Regions from separate parts of the uncultured Bacillus sp. genome, predicted to be linked through region 1. Evidence: a T-box and tRNA genes for the amino acid it is inferred to sense, from the RefSeq annotation. Region 1 holds a T-box; the other holds one or more tRNA genes.
What was found. The T-box of region 1 lies ahead of valS (valine--tRNA ligase). A T-box ahead of a tRNA ligase gene usually reads a tRNA of that ligase, here a tRNA-Val.

Region 1 (8,085 bases):
CATATCGATCAGCAAGCTGAGTCACATGCTCAATCGTTTCATTTAATCGCGTTAAAATCCACTTGTCAGCTACTGATTTTTCGCCTGACAGATCAAGTTCATCGTATGTCATGCCGTCCATGTTCATTAATGCAAAACGGGAGGCATTCCAAATTTTATTGGCAAAATTCCAAGTCGATTCCACTTTTTCATAGCTGAAGCGCAGATCTTGGCCAGGAGAGCTTCCAGTCGCAAGGAAATAACGTAGAGAATCGGCTCCGTACTTGTCAATGACATCCATTGGATCGACACCGTTGCCAAGAGATTTACTCATTTTTCGGCCTTGCTCGTCACGGATTAAGCCATGGATTAAAACATCTTTGAACGGGCGCTCGCCTGTAAATTCAATGCCTTGGAAAATCATGCGTGACACCCAGAAGAAAATGATGTCGTACCCTGTCACGAGAACGTCAGTCGGATAGTAGCGTTTAAAGTCTTCAGCCGTTATATCAGGCCAGCCCATAGTGGAGAAAGGCCAGAGCGCAGAACTGAACCATGTATCCAGTACGTCTGAATCCTGTTCCCAATTTTCGCTGTCCTCAGGCGCTTCAAGCCCGACATATAGCTCACCTGTTTCTTTATGATACCAAGCAGGAATACGGTGGCCCCACCACAACTGACGGGAAATACACCAGTCGCGGATGTTTTCCATCCAGTGTAAATACGTTTTTTCGAAACGGTCAGGCACAAAGTTGACTTTTTCTTCTTTCTTTTGCAACTCAATCGCTTCATCAGCAAGCGGCTGCATGCGCACAAACCATTGGGTAGAAAGATAAGGCTCAACTACAGCCCCGCTTCGTTCACTATGGCCGACAGAATGCATATGATCCTCGATTTTGAAGAGAACGCCTGCCTCCTGTAAATCTTTAACAAGCTTTTTGCGGCATTCGAAGCGATCCATGCCTTGATATTGCAGCGCATTTTCGTTCATTGTGCCGTCTTCATTCATGACAAGAATGCGTTCTAAGTTATGGCGGTTGCCAAGCTCGAAGTCGTTCGGATCATGAGCAGGCGTAATTTTCACCGCACCTGAACCAAATTCCATATCAACGTAGTCATCACCGACAATCGGAATTTCACGATTTACAATCGGCAGGATCACCGTTTTTCCGATAAGATGCTTATAGCGCTCATCTTCAGGATGAACTGCAACCGCTGTATCACCGAGCATCGTTTCAGGACGTGTCGTTGCAATTTCAATTGAACCTGAACCGTCAGCGAGCGGATAGCTCATATGATAGAACGCGCCCTGAACATCCTTGTAAATGACCTCAATGTCAGATAAAGCTGTTTTTGTCGCAGGGTCCCAGTTAATAATATATTCACCTCTGTAAATCAGGCCTTTTTCATAAAGCTTAACGAATACTTCGCGAACTGCTTTGCTTAAGCCCTCATCCAGTGTAAAACGTTCACGGGAATAATCAAGGCCAAGCCCTAATTTCGCCCACTGGCTGCGAATAAAGTCCGCATACTCTTCCTTCCACTTCCACGTTTCTTCGAGGAATTTCTCGCGGCCAAGATCATAGCGGGATTTGCCTTCTTCACGAAGTTTCGCTTCCACTTTAGCCTGTGTCGCAATGCCGGCGTGGTCCATACCCGGAAGCCACAGCACATCATAGCCCTGCATGCGTTTCATTCTTGTTACAATGTCTTGCAGCGTTGTGTCCCACGCGTGGCCAAGGTGAAGTCTTCCTGTTACGTTTGGCGGCGGAATAACAACAGAGTACGGCTCTTTTGTCTGGTCACTGCCCGCTTCGAAAAATTTGCCTTTTAGCCAAAAATCATATCGGTCTTTCTCAACAGCTGCCGGATCGTATTTCGTCGGCATTGTTTGTTCATTCGTTTCCATCATAACCCTCCAACATGTTTAAAAATGGCTGAGAACGAAAAAAGAGCTCTTCATCCTTGGGAAAAGGACGAAAAAGCTCTTTCGCGGTACCACCTTTTTTCACGAACTTTATCAGTTCATGCACTTATAACGGATAACGGGTGTTTCCCGAATTTCTCTACTCTTCTTTCAAGAAATTATGCTCCCGGGCGACCTTCCAATCAGACAACATAAGAAGCCTTTCAGCAAGCGGCTTCTCTCTCTGCATGCGTCTTTCTTGTACTCTTCCCGTTCTAAGCGGTGTATCTATCAGCTCATTATATACTTTATTTATGTTCTTTATTATAGTAAAAGTGTTTTTGATTCGTCAATCATCTTTTCCAAAAATACTGCTTCCTATACAAGATGGGCAGGCACCTATTGACCAAGTATACATATGATGCTTGTAAATGCGTAGAGGAGGATGCACCGTGAAGAAACGTTTCAGCTCTTATTCCCTGCCGCCGTGGGTCAGGCAAATTCGGCTTGTATCCGCACAAGTGATTATTCCCATTACGATTTTTCAAGGAATCAGAACCATTTTCTTTCCGACAACCTTTGATGTTTTGCTGCTCGCAATCCTAATCTTTTTAGCTTGTGCTCTTCATTTAGAATGGATATAAACAAACAAGTCCGCGCCATTAAGACGTGGACTCGTTTTCAGCCTGGAATTTTTTCTCTTGTTCAGTCTGATGAATTTTCATCACAAACGGCTCTATATTTTTCATTTGCCAATAAGCCTTTAATAATTGCGTACATTCATTTTTTTCATCCTGTCTTTTCCCGGTTTGATAACGGTTCAGCACCTTGTACATGGCTGCCGGAAATGCCATATAGCCGAGAAAAAGACTGACTTCCGCTTCACGCAAAGGGAATGATTTCGTGTATGCATAAAACCATTCAACGCATTCCGGACAAGCTTTCGGAATGCCTCTGAACATTTTTGTATAAAAGCCGAGTAAGTCGTTTTGCGGCGGGCCGACAGACGCTCTTTCGAAGTTTGTGAAATACCCGGTCCCTGTATCATTATACAGAAAATGGTGAATGGACAGGCTGCCGTGGTTCATCACAACCCTTGAGTCACCCTTCTCTTTTGCCGACTCATACCAGTCCTCCAAGCGCTCCAGCGCAAAATTCACCGCCGAAATGGTTTCTGAAAAATAGGTTACGGCCTGAAGTCCAAAAGGGGAAAGGTACCATTCCTTCTCCGCTCTGTCTACAAACTGTTCATAAAAAATTTTATCATGTTCCCACTTTTTTTTCGTTTGTCCGTAATAACGTTCAATATCATCACGTCTGATCTTTATTTCCTGCGCGGTTCTCTCGTGAAGGCGGGCTGTTTCTCTAAATAAATAAGCATGTTTCTGATCCCGTTCTTCCTCCTGGTCAAATTGAAGCCAAGGCATTAAATAATAGGAATCTCCGGATTGTATACCTTCTGAGAAAAACTCACCGCTATTTGTTCTGTAAACGGGAACAAATGAACGAAAACCTTTTTCCTCAATCGCCACCATATGATCTGTAAACTGTTTGCTGCGAACCGATTTCAATTTTTTCAGGGCAAATACACCATAGTCTGTATACACTTTCCACACACGAGGACTGACAGGCTCAATAAATTGAGCAGTCAGTCCGTATTTCTGAAGAACCGATTGGGTATCTTCCATTCCATTCACCACATTTTCCGATCGCTTACGGCTTATGCATGGCTGTTGTTATATTGAGGAATATAGAGGATCTGCCCTGCTTTCAATTCATCGTCCAAGGCTAAAGAATTCATTCTGATCAGCTGCTGGGATGTGATTTCATACCGTTCGCATAAACGTTCGATCGTATCTTCCTGCTGAACAATGCATATTTTCATTCTCGAAAACTCATCCTCTTCTCTCGTAAAAAGTTTTGTTAAATAAAGAGAATTATCACTTTCCTTTGTTTGAGGTTCTTTCGTTTCAGCAGCAGGAGCAACCCTAGGAACAGCATTCGCTTCCTTCCTTTCAGTCTCTGAGGTATCAGGCAGCTGGAAGGATTGAAGAGCTGTTTCTTCCTCAGGCTCTTCAGCCGGTGGTATTTTTCTCACTTCAATTTCAAAGCTTTCTTCCCCTTGTTCTTCCTCTTCCAGCAGCTTAGGCGCTGAATAAAAAGAATCCTCCTCTTCATGTTCGGGCAGGAAGGTGCGGTATGCCGGTGCAGACTCTTCTTGAGGTGCCTCCTCCGAGCTTGCTTTTTGCTTGAAATGAAGCTGTAAAGCGGTTTCGTCATTCTCCATATATGGAGCTGGGGCTGTTTTCTTCTCTAGAATGGCCTGAGATTCAGCCTCCAGAGCTTCTTCCGCTTCTTGACGAAGCGCAGGTTCAGCATGTTCTGGTTGAGCTGTTTCTTTCTCTTCTTGACGTAGTGCAGGCTCAGCGTGCTCCAGTTGAGGCGCTTCTTTCTCTTTTTGACGAAACGCAGGCTCAGTGTGTTTCGGTTGAGCCGTTTCTTCCGCTTCTTGACGGAGTGCGGGCTCAGCGTCTTCCGGTTGAGCCGCTTCTTTCTCTTCATGACGTAGTGCAGGCTCGGCATGCTCCGATTGAGCCGCTTCTTCCGCTTCATGACGGAGTGCGGGCTCAGCGTGCTCCGGTTGAGCCGCTTCTTTCTCTTCTTGACGGAGTGCGGGCTCAGCGTGCTCCGGTTGAGCCGCTTCTTCTGCTTCTTGACGGAGTGCGGGCTCAGCGTGCTCCGGTTGAGCCGCTTCTTCTGCTTCTTGACGGAATGCAGGCTCAGCGTGCTCCGGTTGAGCTGCTTCTTTCTCTTCTTGACGGAATGCAGGCTCAGCGTCTTCCGGTTGAGCTGCTTCTTTCTCTTCTTGACGGAATGCAGGCTCAGCGTGCTCCGGTTGAGCCGCTTCCTCATTTTGAGCCTCTTGGCGCAACGCATATTCAAGAATAGGAGACACTGGAGTTTCTGCTTTCTCCTCTGCAATCACAGTCTCTGCATGTAGTTCAGCTTCCAAAGCAGGCGATCCTTCTGCTCCAGAATCTTTACGAAGATCAGCCTCCGCTGGAGGGTCCGCTTCTTCACGAACATCTGCTATTGCAGCTGCTGGCTCTGGCGTTTCATTTTCTGCTTTAACGATCTCTTGATTCTCTATTTCTGAAGCATCAGCTTCTGGCTCAGCTTCTTCTGTTTCCGATTCTTCACGACTCTCTGCTTCCTGCACCAGAAGCTCTGGCGGCTCGGCTTCCTCTTTCAGATTTTTTCGCGCCTCTGATTCTAAAGCGACTGATTCCGGCGGCGCAGATTCTGCTTTTTCTGTTTCCAGTTCTTCACGGAGGCCCGCTTTCGAGACAAAAAGTTCTGGCGGTTCGGCTGGAGGTTCATCCTGCAAAACTGCTTCCGCTGCCGAAGGTAAACCCGTTTCTGCTGCACTTTGTATCGGCGGCTCTGAAATCTCTTCCTCTCTGAATGCCGCAGGAGCCTCATATAGAGGAATCTCCGGTTCTTTGTCTGCCGTATCATCCAAAAGCCCTTCGATCGCTAAATCAGCTTGAATCGTTAAAATGCGAGAATCCGTTAATTGATAGTCAAATGCGTCAATAAAGACGAAGACATCCTGTAAATGACTCACTTTATTTTTCGGAATGGTAATATCCACAGGAAAACAGTGAGTCAGTTCTGCGCTTCCATCCTCTCTCTTTCTGACTTCTTCAACAAACCGCTTATCAGTATAAAACTCTTCGATATGTTTGTTTTGATCTATGTTGTACTCACCTGTAAGTTCAAGCGATCCTCTGATTGATACATAATCATTTACTTCCTGAACCCTAATGTCAGGATCTAATGAAATAGAAAGCAGTTCAGAAACTTCCTGTCCTTTTTGGAAACAGATCGATTCTTCTACAGAAAATTGCAATCGATGATTTTGCGGCAAGTTCGTATCCTCCTTTCATCTAATCCTTAAAATTAGATGTCACTAAAGGTGTATGTATGAACTGGGGAAATTATGAGTGGGCGAGCACAGAAAAAAACCGGTACAAGGATGTCCTTGATACCGGTTTTCACTCTTATCCGCGGCTGATCTCAGCAAATACTTTCTCAGCTGCCTGGATTGTTTTTTCAATATCTTCCTCAGTGTGAGCCGTTGAAAGAAAAAGGCCTTCGAATTGTGATGGCGGAAGGAATACACCTTCATTTGCCATGCCTTTATAATAGTTAGCAAACAGCTTCAAATCAGATGCTTTGGCTGTTTCATAATTGATGACAGGTTCGTTTGTAAAGAAGAAGCCGATCATTGAACCTGCGCGGTTAAAGGTATGCGGAATGCCGTGAGCCTCGGCGGCCTTTGAAATGCCTTGTTCCAGCCTGTCGCCTTTTTTGATGAAATTCTTGTAGGATTCAGGTGTCAGCTGCTTCAATGTTTCTAAGCCAGCCGTCATCGCGAGCGGGTTGCCTGACAATGTGCCGGCCTGATAAATCGGACCGCTCGGAGCGATCTGCTCCATGATTTCAGCCTTGCCGCCATAAGCACCGACAGGAAGTCCGCCCCCGATAACTTTTCCTAAACAAGTCAGATCAGGCGTTACGCCAAAGTACCCTTGAGCACAATTATAATCGACCCGGAAGCCTGTCATGACTTCATCAAAAATCAGCAGGGAACCGTATTGCTCAGTGATATCACGCAGCCCTTGCAGGAAGCCTTCTTGCGGCGGAACAACTCCCATATTTCCGGCAACCGGCTCTACAATAACTCCCGCAATGTCTTCACCGAATTGCTGGAAAGCAAGCTTTACACTTTCTAAATCATTGTACGGTACGGTGATGGTGTTTTTCGCAATGCCTTCAGGCACACCAGGGCTGTCAGGCAGACCGAGAGTGGCCACTCCTGAACCGGCTTTAATCAAGAGGGAATCACCGTGCCCGTGATAGCAGCCCTCAAATTTTAAAATCTTGTTGCGGCCTGTATAGCCTCTTGCCAAACGGAGGGCACTCATGGTCGCCTCGGTTCCCGAGCTGACCATCCGTACAATTTCTACTGACGGCACTCGGTCAATGACGAGCTTCGCCAATTCATTTTCCACCTCAGTCGGAGCACCGAAGCTTGTCCCGTATTCAGCCACTTTTTTGAGGCCCTCTACGACGCGGTCATTTGTATGCCCTAAAATTAAAGGCCCCCATGACAAGACGTAGTCAATATATTCATTCCCGTCAATATCAAAGATTTTTGAGCCTTTTCCGCGCTCCATAAAAATCGGGTCCATGTCTACCGATTTAAATGCGCGAACGGGACTGTTCACACCGCCCGGCATGAGTTTTTGCGCTTCTTTAAAAGCCACTTTTGATTTTTCATAGCTTCTCATCTGCCTCAACTCCTGTCAACTGAATAAAATTACTCTGCAAGCCATTTCGCTGCGTCTTTGGCATGATACGTAATAATCAGGTCGGCACCTGCACGCTTCATGCTTGTCAAAATTTCCAACACAATTTCTTTTTCTTTGATCCAGCCGTTCTGCGCTGCAGCCTTCACCATAGAATACTCTCCGCTTACATTATAAGCGACGAGCGGCAAAGTAAACTCATTTTTCACGTCACGCATGATATCCATATAGGAAAGCGAAGGTTTGACAATCAAAAAGTCCGCGCCTTCCTCGACATCTGATTGTGCTTCGCGGAGTGCTTCCATACGGTTGGCAGGGTCCATCTGATATGTTTTGCGGTCCCCGAATTGCGGCGTGCTGTTTGCTGCATCACGAAACGGACCGTAAAACTCACTTGAATATTTCACAGCATAAGACATGATTGGAATATTGACGAACCCTTCTTTATCAAGCGCTTCTCTGATCACTGTAACAAATCCGTCCATCATGTTTGAAGGCGCAATGATATCAGCACCTGCTTTCGCTTGGCTGACAGCTGTCTGGGCTAAAAGCTCAAGTGATGCATCATTGAGGATGACCCCGTCTTTGACAAGTCCGCAATGGCCGTGGTCTGTATATTCGCATAAGCATGTATCAGCGACTACAACCATCTCAGGGAAGTGTTTTTTAATTTCTGTGATGGCTTTTTGAACGATGCCGTGATCATGGTACGCTTGCGTTCCGCAATCATCTTTTTCTTCCGGGATGCCGAACACGATGACAGATTGAATGCCCAGTTTAACCAGCTCCGCCACTTCATCCTTCAATAGATCTAATGATACATGG
Region 2 (8,085 bases), on a different contig from region 1:
CTGCAATCGTTTGCTGCGTTTTTCGGTCGGAATTGAACATGCGGAAGATTTAAAAGAAGACCTAAAACAAGCGTTATGTCAGGTCAAAGAGGGAGCTGTTTCTTTTGAGTAATCACAATTGGACGCTGGAAACCCAGCTCGTGCACAATCCATTTAAAACAGACGGCGCAACAGGAGCGGTCAGTGTACCGATCCAGCACGCATCGACTTTTCACCAATCTTCATTTGAAGAGTTTGGCGCATACGATTACAGCCGCTCAGGAACGCCGACAAGAACAGCTCTCGAAGAAACAATTGCCGCACTGGAAGGCGGAACGAGAGGATTTGCTTTCAGTTCAGGCATGGCTGCGATTTCAACAGCATTTTTACTTCTGTCACAGGGCGATCACGTTCTTGTGACAGAAGATGTATACGGAGGAACCTTCCGCATGGTAACAGAGGTGCTGACCCGGTTTGGCATTGAACACACGTTTGTTGATATGACGGATAGTAACGAAGTGGCGCGGAATATCAAGCCGAATACAAAGGTCATTTATATGGAGACACCTTCAAATCCGACACTTGGGATTACTGATATTCAAGCGGTGGTTCAGCTTGCAAAAGAAAACGGCTGTTTGACCTTTTTGGACAATACATTCATGACACCTGCACTGCAGCGGCCGCTTGATCTCGGCGTGGATATTGTGCTTCACAGTGCAACAAAGTTCTTGAGCGGACACAGTGATGTGCTCTCAGGCCTGGCTGCTGTCAAGGATGATGAGCTTGGGAAGCAGTTATATAAGCTGCAAAACGCGTTTGGCGCGGTCCTAGGGGTGCAAGATTGCTGGCTCGTGCTGCGCGGATTAAAAACATTACAGGTCCGTTTAGAGAAAGCGAGCCAAACAGCGCAGCGGCTTGCTGAATTTTTCCAGAAGCATCCGGCGGTGAAACGCGTATATTATCCGGGGCTGTCTGATCATCCGGGGGCCGAAACCCATAAAAGCCAGTCAACGGGAGCGGGCGCCGTGCTATCTTTTGAGCTTGAAAGCAAAGAGGCCGTTAAGAAATTAGTAGAGAATGTATCACTTCCGGTCTTTGCTGTAAGTCTTGGCGCCGTGGAATCGATTTTGTCCTATCCGGCAACGATGTCACACGCGGCAATGCCTAAGGAAGAGCGTGAAAAACGCGGCATCACAGACGGCTTGCTTCGCCTTAGCGTGGGAGTCGAACATGCAGATGATTTAGAACGTGATTTCGAACAAGCGCTGAAAGAAATTGCGCCAGTGGCGGTTCGTTAAAACGAAGCCGGGGATGGCCCGGCTTCTTTTATTGTTCATCATCAGGATTCAGAATCGCGAGGACTTGATGATCCTCCCAAACGCCGTTGATTTTCACATTTTTTCGGGCGATGCCCTCTTTATGAAATCCCGCTTTTTCCAATACACGCATGGACCCGAGATTGCGTGGCATCACACCGGCTTCAATACGGTGCAGTTTCAATTCGTGAAACGCAAAATCAACAATCAATTTGACGGCCTCTGTCATAAGGCCCTTTCCATTATGGGCTTTGTCTAAAAAATACCCGATGAACGCAGTTTGCAGCGCCCCCGGATGATTTGAAAGAGCGAAACTGTCCCGATTAATGTATCATCTGACGCTGCAAAAATGCCAAAATGATACTCTTCATCCTTCTCCAGTCTTTGCTGATACTCTCTAATTCGTTTTCTCTGACCCTCAATCGTATAATAATCGTCTGCGCGTATCATGGAGAACTGTTCGAAAAAATCTTGGTTTTCGCTTTGCAGCCGCAGATTTTCTTCCGCATCCTTTACTTCTAAGGGTCTTACATAAATTGTATTTCCTTTTAACATACATTGATCTCTCCGTTCTCATGTTGGCATTCCTCTTACATTATTCTCAGGAAACTGCAAAAATCCTTTTTATAAGAAAGAAGAAAACCAGTTTCCCATAAAGGTTCCGACATAGTTTCCAATTAAGTAGCCGAGCGTACCGACAAGCATGATCGGGGCGACAAGCTCCCGCCAACCCTTGGCAATTGCCATCGCAGCTGCGGTCGTTGGCCCCCCGACCGCAGCGTTGACAGCGAGCAGAATTTCCTCAAGCCGCACGCGGAACAATTTTCCGACGGCTAAGGAAATAGTTAAGTTGCTTATCGCAATGATAAACACAAATAATAGAATAAGAGGCGCATTGGTAACGATTAAGCGCAGATCTGCAGGAATGCCAATCACTACAAAAAACAAATAAATCAAAAAGGTTCCAAGCTCCTGAGATCCATTAAGCCTTTCAAAAAAACGCGGGAAAAGAAAAATGATGAGAACAGTTAAAGACGTAAGTATCAGATACTGATCGCCAAGCGTTCCGGTCAAAAGGGGATGAGAAAAAAGGCTTTTAAAAAAGCCGGAAATCTTCACACTAACCGCAACAAGCGCAAAAGCAGCACCGGCATTAAAAGCGATATCCTTTAAGGAAATGTCCTTCCGTTTCCAATAGCTTTCTGCACTGTTTCCGCTCTTTCCATCGGCTTTTACTTTTTCTTCAAACGGCATAGCATAATGCCGCTGAAACCATTTAACTGCAGGAATACTGATTAATATAAAAAACAAAAGCGCCATCATAACATGATCTGCCACAACGGTAGCCGACACATATTCCCCCGGCGTCTCAAATTTTGCCGCCATCGCCGCAAAGTTGATCCCGCCGCCGATATAAGAGGCGCTGATCATTCCGCCGATTTTATCTAGATAAGGAATATGCTGTTTGAATAGAAAAAAAGAGAGGATGCTCCCAAGCACAGTGCCAGCGGAGCTAATCAGAAAAATAAAGAGCAAATGCCTGCTTTCCTTAAAAATCTGCCGCACATTGATCTGAAACAGCAAAAGAGGAATCGCCAGCGGCACCACATAAGACCACACAGTATCGTATACAGACGACTCAACAGGAAGCACTCCTATATTTGTAAACACCATAGCACCTAAAAGCGCAATGATAGCTCCGGACACAGCGGACGCCCACTTAAAGCGCTGCTCCAGTCCGATGCTCACTGCCGCCCACACCGCAATAAATCCCCACAGTACCCAAACATCATCAGAAGAAATCAAAGAATGCAAAACCTCATCACCCCTATTGTTAGAAAATTAAGACATATTATAATGGCCAAGGAACGGAACAGCAAGTCCGAAAAAAAGTTTTTCTGAAAAAGCAGTTGACGAATAGAAGGGAAGGTTATATAATAGAACTTGTCAGAAAGACAACAACATACCCAGCAACACATACATATCATGATTCCGTAGCTCAGCTGGGAGAGCGCTACCTTGACAGGGTAGAGGTCGCTGGTTCGAGCCCAGTCGGAATCATAGCTTAAACCCTTGCGTAGCAAGGGTTTTTTACTTTGCTTGTTTATTGATTTTGTCATCATTTATCGAGTTGGGGACGAATTGGGGACGAAATTATTTTTTGAGCTGATTTTGAAGGGGAATTCAAAACCAGCTCTGTTTCTGTGCTAGGTTTCTAGGATCAAGTTTCCACTTTACAGTTGATGACAAAGAGGTTATTCAAGGACTGCCGTTAAATCGCAATGCAGGGCACACAGGAGACGGCACAAACGGTACCGGGAATCGTAGTAAGGCTATCGGAGTTGAAATCTGCTACAGCAAGTCAGGAGGCGCTAAATACTACGCTGCTGAAAAGTTGGCAATCAAGTTTGTGGCGCAGTTGCTCAAAGAACGCGGATGGGGTATTGATCGTGTGCGTAAGCATCAAGATTGGAGCGGAAAGTATTGCCCGCATCGCACCTTATCGGAAGGACGCTGGAATGAGGTCAAAGCGGCGATTGATGCTGAATTAAAAGCGCTTGGCGGCAAAACATCAAGTAAGAAAACAACTTCGTCCAAGACAGTGAAAAAATCAAGTTCAAGCAAAAAGAAATCATCCTTCAATTTACCTACCGGTATTTTTAAAGTAATGAGCCCATTGATTCACATCGATGCTGTTGAGCAAATTCAAACAGCGTTAGCGGCGCTGCATTTCTATCCGGATAAGAAAGCCAAAAACTTTGGGATCGATAGCTATTATGGACCGCAAACAGCTGATGCAGTTAGACGGTTCCAGCTGATGTACGGGCTGTCCGCAGATGGTATTTATGGTCCGAAGACGAAGGCGAAAATTGAAGCGTTGTTGAAGTAATATAAAAAGGCCCTCTCATAAAATGGGGGCCTTTCAGTGTTTCTTTTAAATAGCTTCTTTTAGTTGTTCTATTACACTTTTCAACCATTCTATAGGTGGTAATCCCATTGTCGGGAAATATATTTCAGCATTACACTTTATAATGTCTTCCTTTTCTTCTTTAGTTAGATCGCTATTAAGAAACTCTTCGCAATACTTTACTGTAAATAGCAAACCTTCTTTACTAATTTCCTCAATAAATTCGTCTAATGCGTGTGCTGGGGATCGGATATCTTGATGAAATGTTGCACCTAAAAAATTTTCTAATTCGTCTAAGAAATCATAACTTTCATCCATGATAATTCCTCTCTTTCTATTTGGTTGGATATCCTGTAAGAATAAAGTTACCGTTGTTATCTTTTTTGAGTATAATTTTTGCGTTTGTAACGTTTTCTACTAGTTCTGAATTTCTTGATACACTTCTGCCGATTATTTCTCCATCGCCCTTGTATCTTAACATTAATTTAGGTTTTTTAGGATCATCAATCCAATTTTCGATTTTCTTTATATTTTTAGGATCGTTTAAAACTGAATTAGCGATTCTCTCAGCGGTAGCCCTATCTTTAAAAGTAGATGAAGCTGTAATATGTGGGTTAGGATCAGTTCTCAGTCTTTCTATTAATTCTTTGTCTGTTTTCCCAACATGTTTTTGTAATAAATGTCCGCCTCTTGCTTCATGAGCAGCTAATCCGCCGCCAGGTGCGAGAGGGGTACTATCACCTTGTTTGACATTACCTGTACCCATGTTGTTAGAACTTTCAGATCTTCTGAGTACACTCTCTTTTTTATCTTCCGCAATACTTTTTAGCAGCGGAGTATTTTTCACGTTAATGGTTTTCTCAGCATCTTGAAGGATTCCTTCTAATGCAGGAGTATACCGATTGACAGGAGATTTGACAAACTGTTTTACGGACTGACCACCTTTCTTAATTGTGCCACCAGCTCCTTTCCCAACTTTAGCAAGATCTTTCGAGCCTGTTGAGACAGAGGACTTTCCACCTTTCAACAACAGGAGACTTCCGCCAAAATAAGTAACATAGTGCATCCGTGTATATGCATCTCCGTGAATCATTTTTTTATCCCAATCATCCTTCAATGTGTCAACCATACTTTGAAAGGCAGCTTGATAGTCGTATTCCAGAACTGTATCCAACACTTTTTGAGGATCCTTGTTTAAGTTGTCAATTGTCCAACCGATATTCCATCCGAGTTGAATAGCTCCTTCACCGGTATCCTTGGCAAAATCGTATACACCAACAATCGCACCTTTGGCGCCATCACCTATGATTTGCAACACTTCTTTTCCGTTATCTAAGAAAGCTTTACGCTGTTCAAGAAATGAAACAAATTCAAGCTGTTCAGGGGTAAGGTTCTCATAGCCGACTTTCTTGGCAATTTCTAAGTATTCATCCGGGTCCGTCACTCCGTCAGCTAGTTTCTTCTTTAGCTCTTTGATTTCTCGTTCTTTCGCTTCGTCTTTCTTGATCTTCAAATAAGCTTCAGTTTGTTTCTCAATATCGCCTTTTTTCTTATGTATATCACTTTCTCGATAAGCTTTGGCATTGTAATGGAGGGGTGTAGCATTCTTGCCTTTGCCTGTGGATTCCTCAAGCTTTTGGAAGTCCTTCTTGATGAATTGCTCGTTTGGCTCTGACTGGGCATATTCAGTAACAAGTGCTTCGTCCACACTACCTAGTTTGTCGACTGTTTTTTGCGTTTGTCCTCCGCATCTGCAAGTTCGTCTTTGAAGTCTTCTGTCGAGAACAAATCAAGCGGAAGAATATCGTCGATATCATTTAAAATATCTTTCATCGCTTTCTTCTGTTCAGACATAATGGATTTTGATTTTGTGTAGGCGTTAGCCAATTCATGTTCTAAGAAGGATTCTTCTATGTATGCGTCAGACAAGCTAGCGTCCTCTAAAGCGCCTGAAATGCTTGTCAAAAAAGCAATTTTCATATCAATTAGATCAATCCAATTGTCAGCCACACCCGCATGATCTTGATAAAATGCTTTGATGTTATCGGCTCCTTTGCCTGAAAACTCACTGTCATCTAAATCAGCTACAGCTTTGAAGGCTTTTTTTAGATTGATCATCTGACTTCTTAATTCTTTGTATTCTTTTGCGCGTTTATCTGCTTCAGAAAGCAGTGATTTGGCTTCAAATACTTTCATGTTCATATCCTTTCATTCATGGGGAATTAGCAACCAAATTTTACCACATGACATAAGACAAAATTAGAAAGGAATCTCTTTATATGGAAAATGAAACTTTAGGATTAGGTGTAAATACCCAAGTATGATTTAGGACAACAGAACTTTAGCAACGAAAAAGTTTGCGGTTTTTTTGCGGACATACATATTTTTTGAAATGTTAGAATATTACATAAAAGGTGTTTGAGGAGGGGTCTCGTGAATCCAGTTTTACCATCGTCTAAAGTTGGCGTAAAGATCAATGAATGGTATAAGATGATTCGTCAATTCAGTGTCCCAGATGCAGAGATTTTAAAAGCTGAGGTGGAACAAGAGATCAATCAGATGGAAGAGGATGAATATTTGCTGATTTATTTCTCATTAATGAAATTCCGTCATCAGCTTATGCTAGACTATTTAGAACCAGTAACTACACGCATAAGACCAACTATTGACGAGTTACTCGAAAAAATTGAGGCGTCAAATAAAGGGATATCCGGTTTATTGTCTTACTACTCCCTGTTTTTTCGGGGGATGTATGAATTTGATCAAAAGCAATATGTGAAAGCAATCGCCTATTATAGGGAGGCGGAGAAAGAACTTATCCACGTTCCTGATGAAATCGAAAGAGCAGAGTTTCATTTTAAGTTAGCCGAAGCATATTATGGAATGAAGCAAAGTCATGTATCTATGCACCACGTTAAACAAGCATTAGACGTTTACAATCAATATGAATTGTATAAGGTACGGAAAGTTCAATGTCTCTTTGTTATTTCAGGGAATTATATTGATTTTAAGCGTTATGAAAAAAGTCAGCCACATCTTGAAAAAGCGTTAGAGTTATCCAGAGAATTAAATAATAAAAGGCTCATTAGTTCCGCACTTTATAACTTAGGTACTAATTTTGCGGACAGAGGGGATTATCAGCAAGCAGAAGTTTTCATGAAGCAAGCTGTGGAGATTACTGAAAAAGAAAAGTTGACGAATTTGCCACATTCTTTATTTTCTTATGCAAAAATCCTTTTCAAACAAGGAAAAATGAATGAAGCCATCCAAGTAAGTAAGAAAGGGTTGTCGGCAGCTATTTATCAAGGCGATGAGCTTTTCACGAAATTACAGGGTTATTTAAAAGCACTTTATGTCGATGCAGTGGACCAACAAGGTGTTAATAAAACAATAGAATACTTAGAAAGAAACAAGAACTATTCGTATGTAGAAGACATTGCCTGTGAGACTGCAGCTGCTTACGCAAACTCTAAAGAATTTGAAACATCTTATGTTTATCATCAGAAAATGATTGAAACTCAAACACAAATTCAAAGGGGAGAATGCCAGTATGACTTTTAAAAAGAAGGTATGCCTTATCCTGGGGTTGTCATTCGTTTTAGTGTGTGGGTTTGGATCCGGCTTAACAGAAAATCAAACTCAAAATTCATTCCAAGTTACATCGGATCGTCTTCAAACATAAGCATCATCATTTCTAAAAAGCCCTTCTAAATAAGAGGGCTTTTATTTATGTGTTAAATAAACAGACAAAACGAATCGAATGAAATTTCGAATGAAATAAGATATTATGGACCGAAAACCGCCGATGCCGTCAGACGATTCCAGCTGATGAATGGACTAAAAGCTGATGGCATTTATGGACCAAAAACGAAAGCAAAACTT

Region 2: it has a tRNA-Val gene. The T-box ahead of valS (valine--tRNA ligase) is inferred to sense a tRNA for this amino acid. The anticodon was not compared.

Annotation. Positions count from the first base shown of each region.
Region 1 is NZ_CATYRA010000004.1:253,509-261,593, reverse strand. It holds gene valS (valine--tRNA ligase) at 1-1,888, opposite strand, end outside; T-box leader at 1,949-2,172, opposite strand; gene Q5C82_RS09055 (hypothetical protein) at 2,338-2,529, shown strand; gene cotN (spore coat protein CotN) at 2,548-3,573, opposite strand; gene Q5C82_RS09045 (LysM peptidoglycan-binding domain-containing protein) at 3,606-5,816, opposite strand; gene hemL (glutamate-1-semialdehyde 2,1-aminomutase) at 5,950-7,242, opposite strand; gene hemB (porphobilinogen synthase) at 7,272-8,085, opposite strand, start outside.
Region 2 is NZ_CATYRA010000003.1:68,179-76,263, reverse strand. It holds gene metI (cystathionine gamma-synthase/O-acetylhomoserine thiolyase) at 1-112, shown strand, start outside; gene metC (cystathionine beta-lyase) at 105-1,277, shown strand; partial or broken gene Q5C82_RS06115 (GNAT family N-acetyltransferase) at 1,306-1,850, opposite strand; gene Q5C82_RS06110 (DUF819 family protein) at 1,920-3,110, opposite strand; tRNA gene Q5C82_RS06105 (tRNA-Val) at 3,284-3,356, shown strand; partial or broken gene Q5C82_RS06100 (N-acetylmuramoyl-L-alanine amidase) at 3,520-4,185, shown strand; gene Q5C82_RS06095 (contact-dependent growth inhibition system immunity protein) at 4,231-4,521, opposite strand; partial or broken gene Q5C82_RS06090 (ribonuclease YeeF family protein) at 4,538-6,399, opposite strand; gene Q5C82_RS06085 (Rap family tetratricopeptide repeat protein) at 6,637-7,764, shown strand; partial or broken gene Q5C82_RS06080 (peptidoglycan-binding protein) at 7,990-8,085, shown strand, end outside.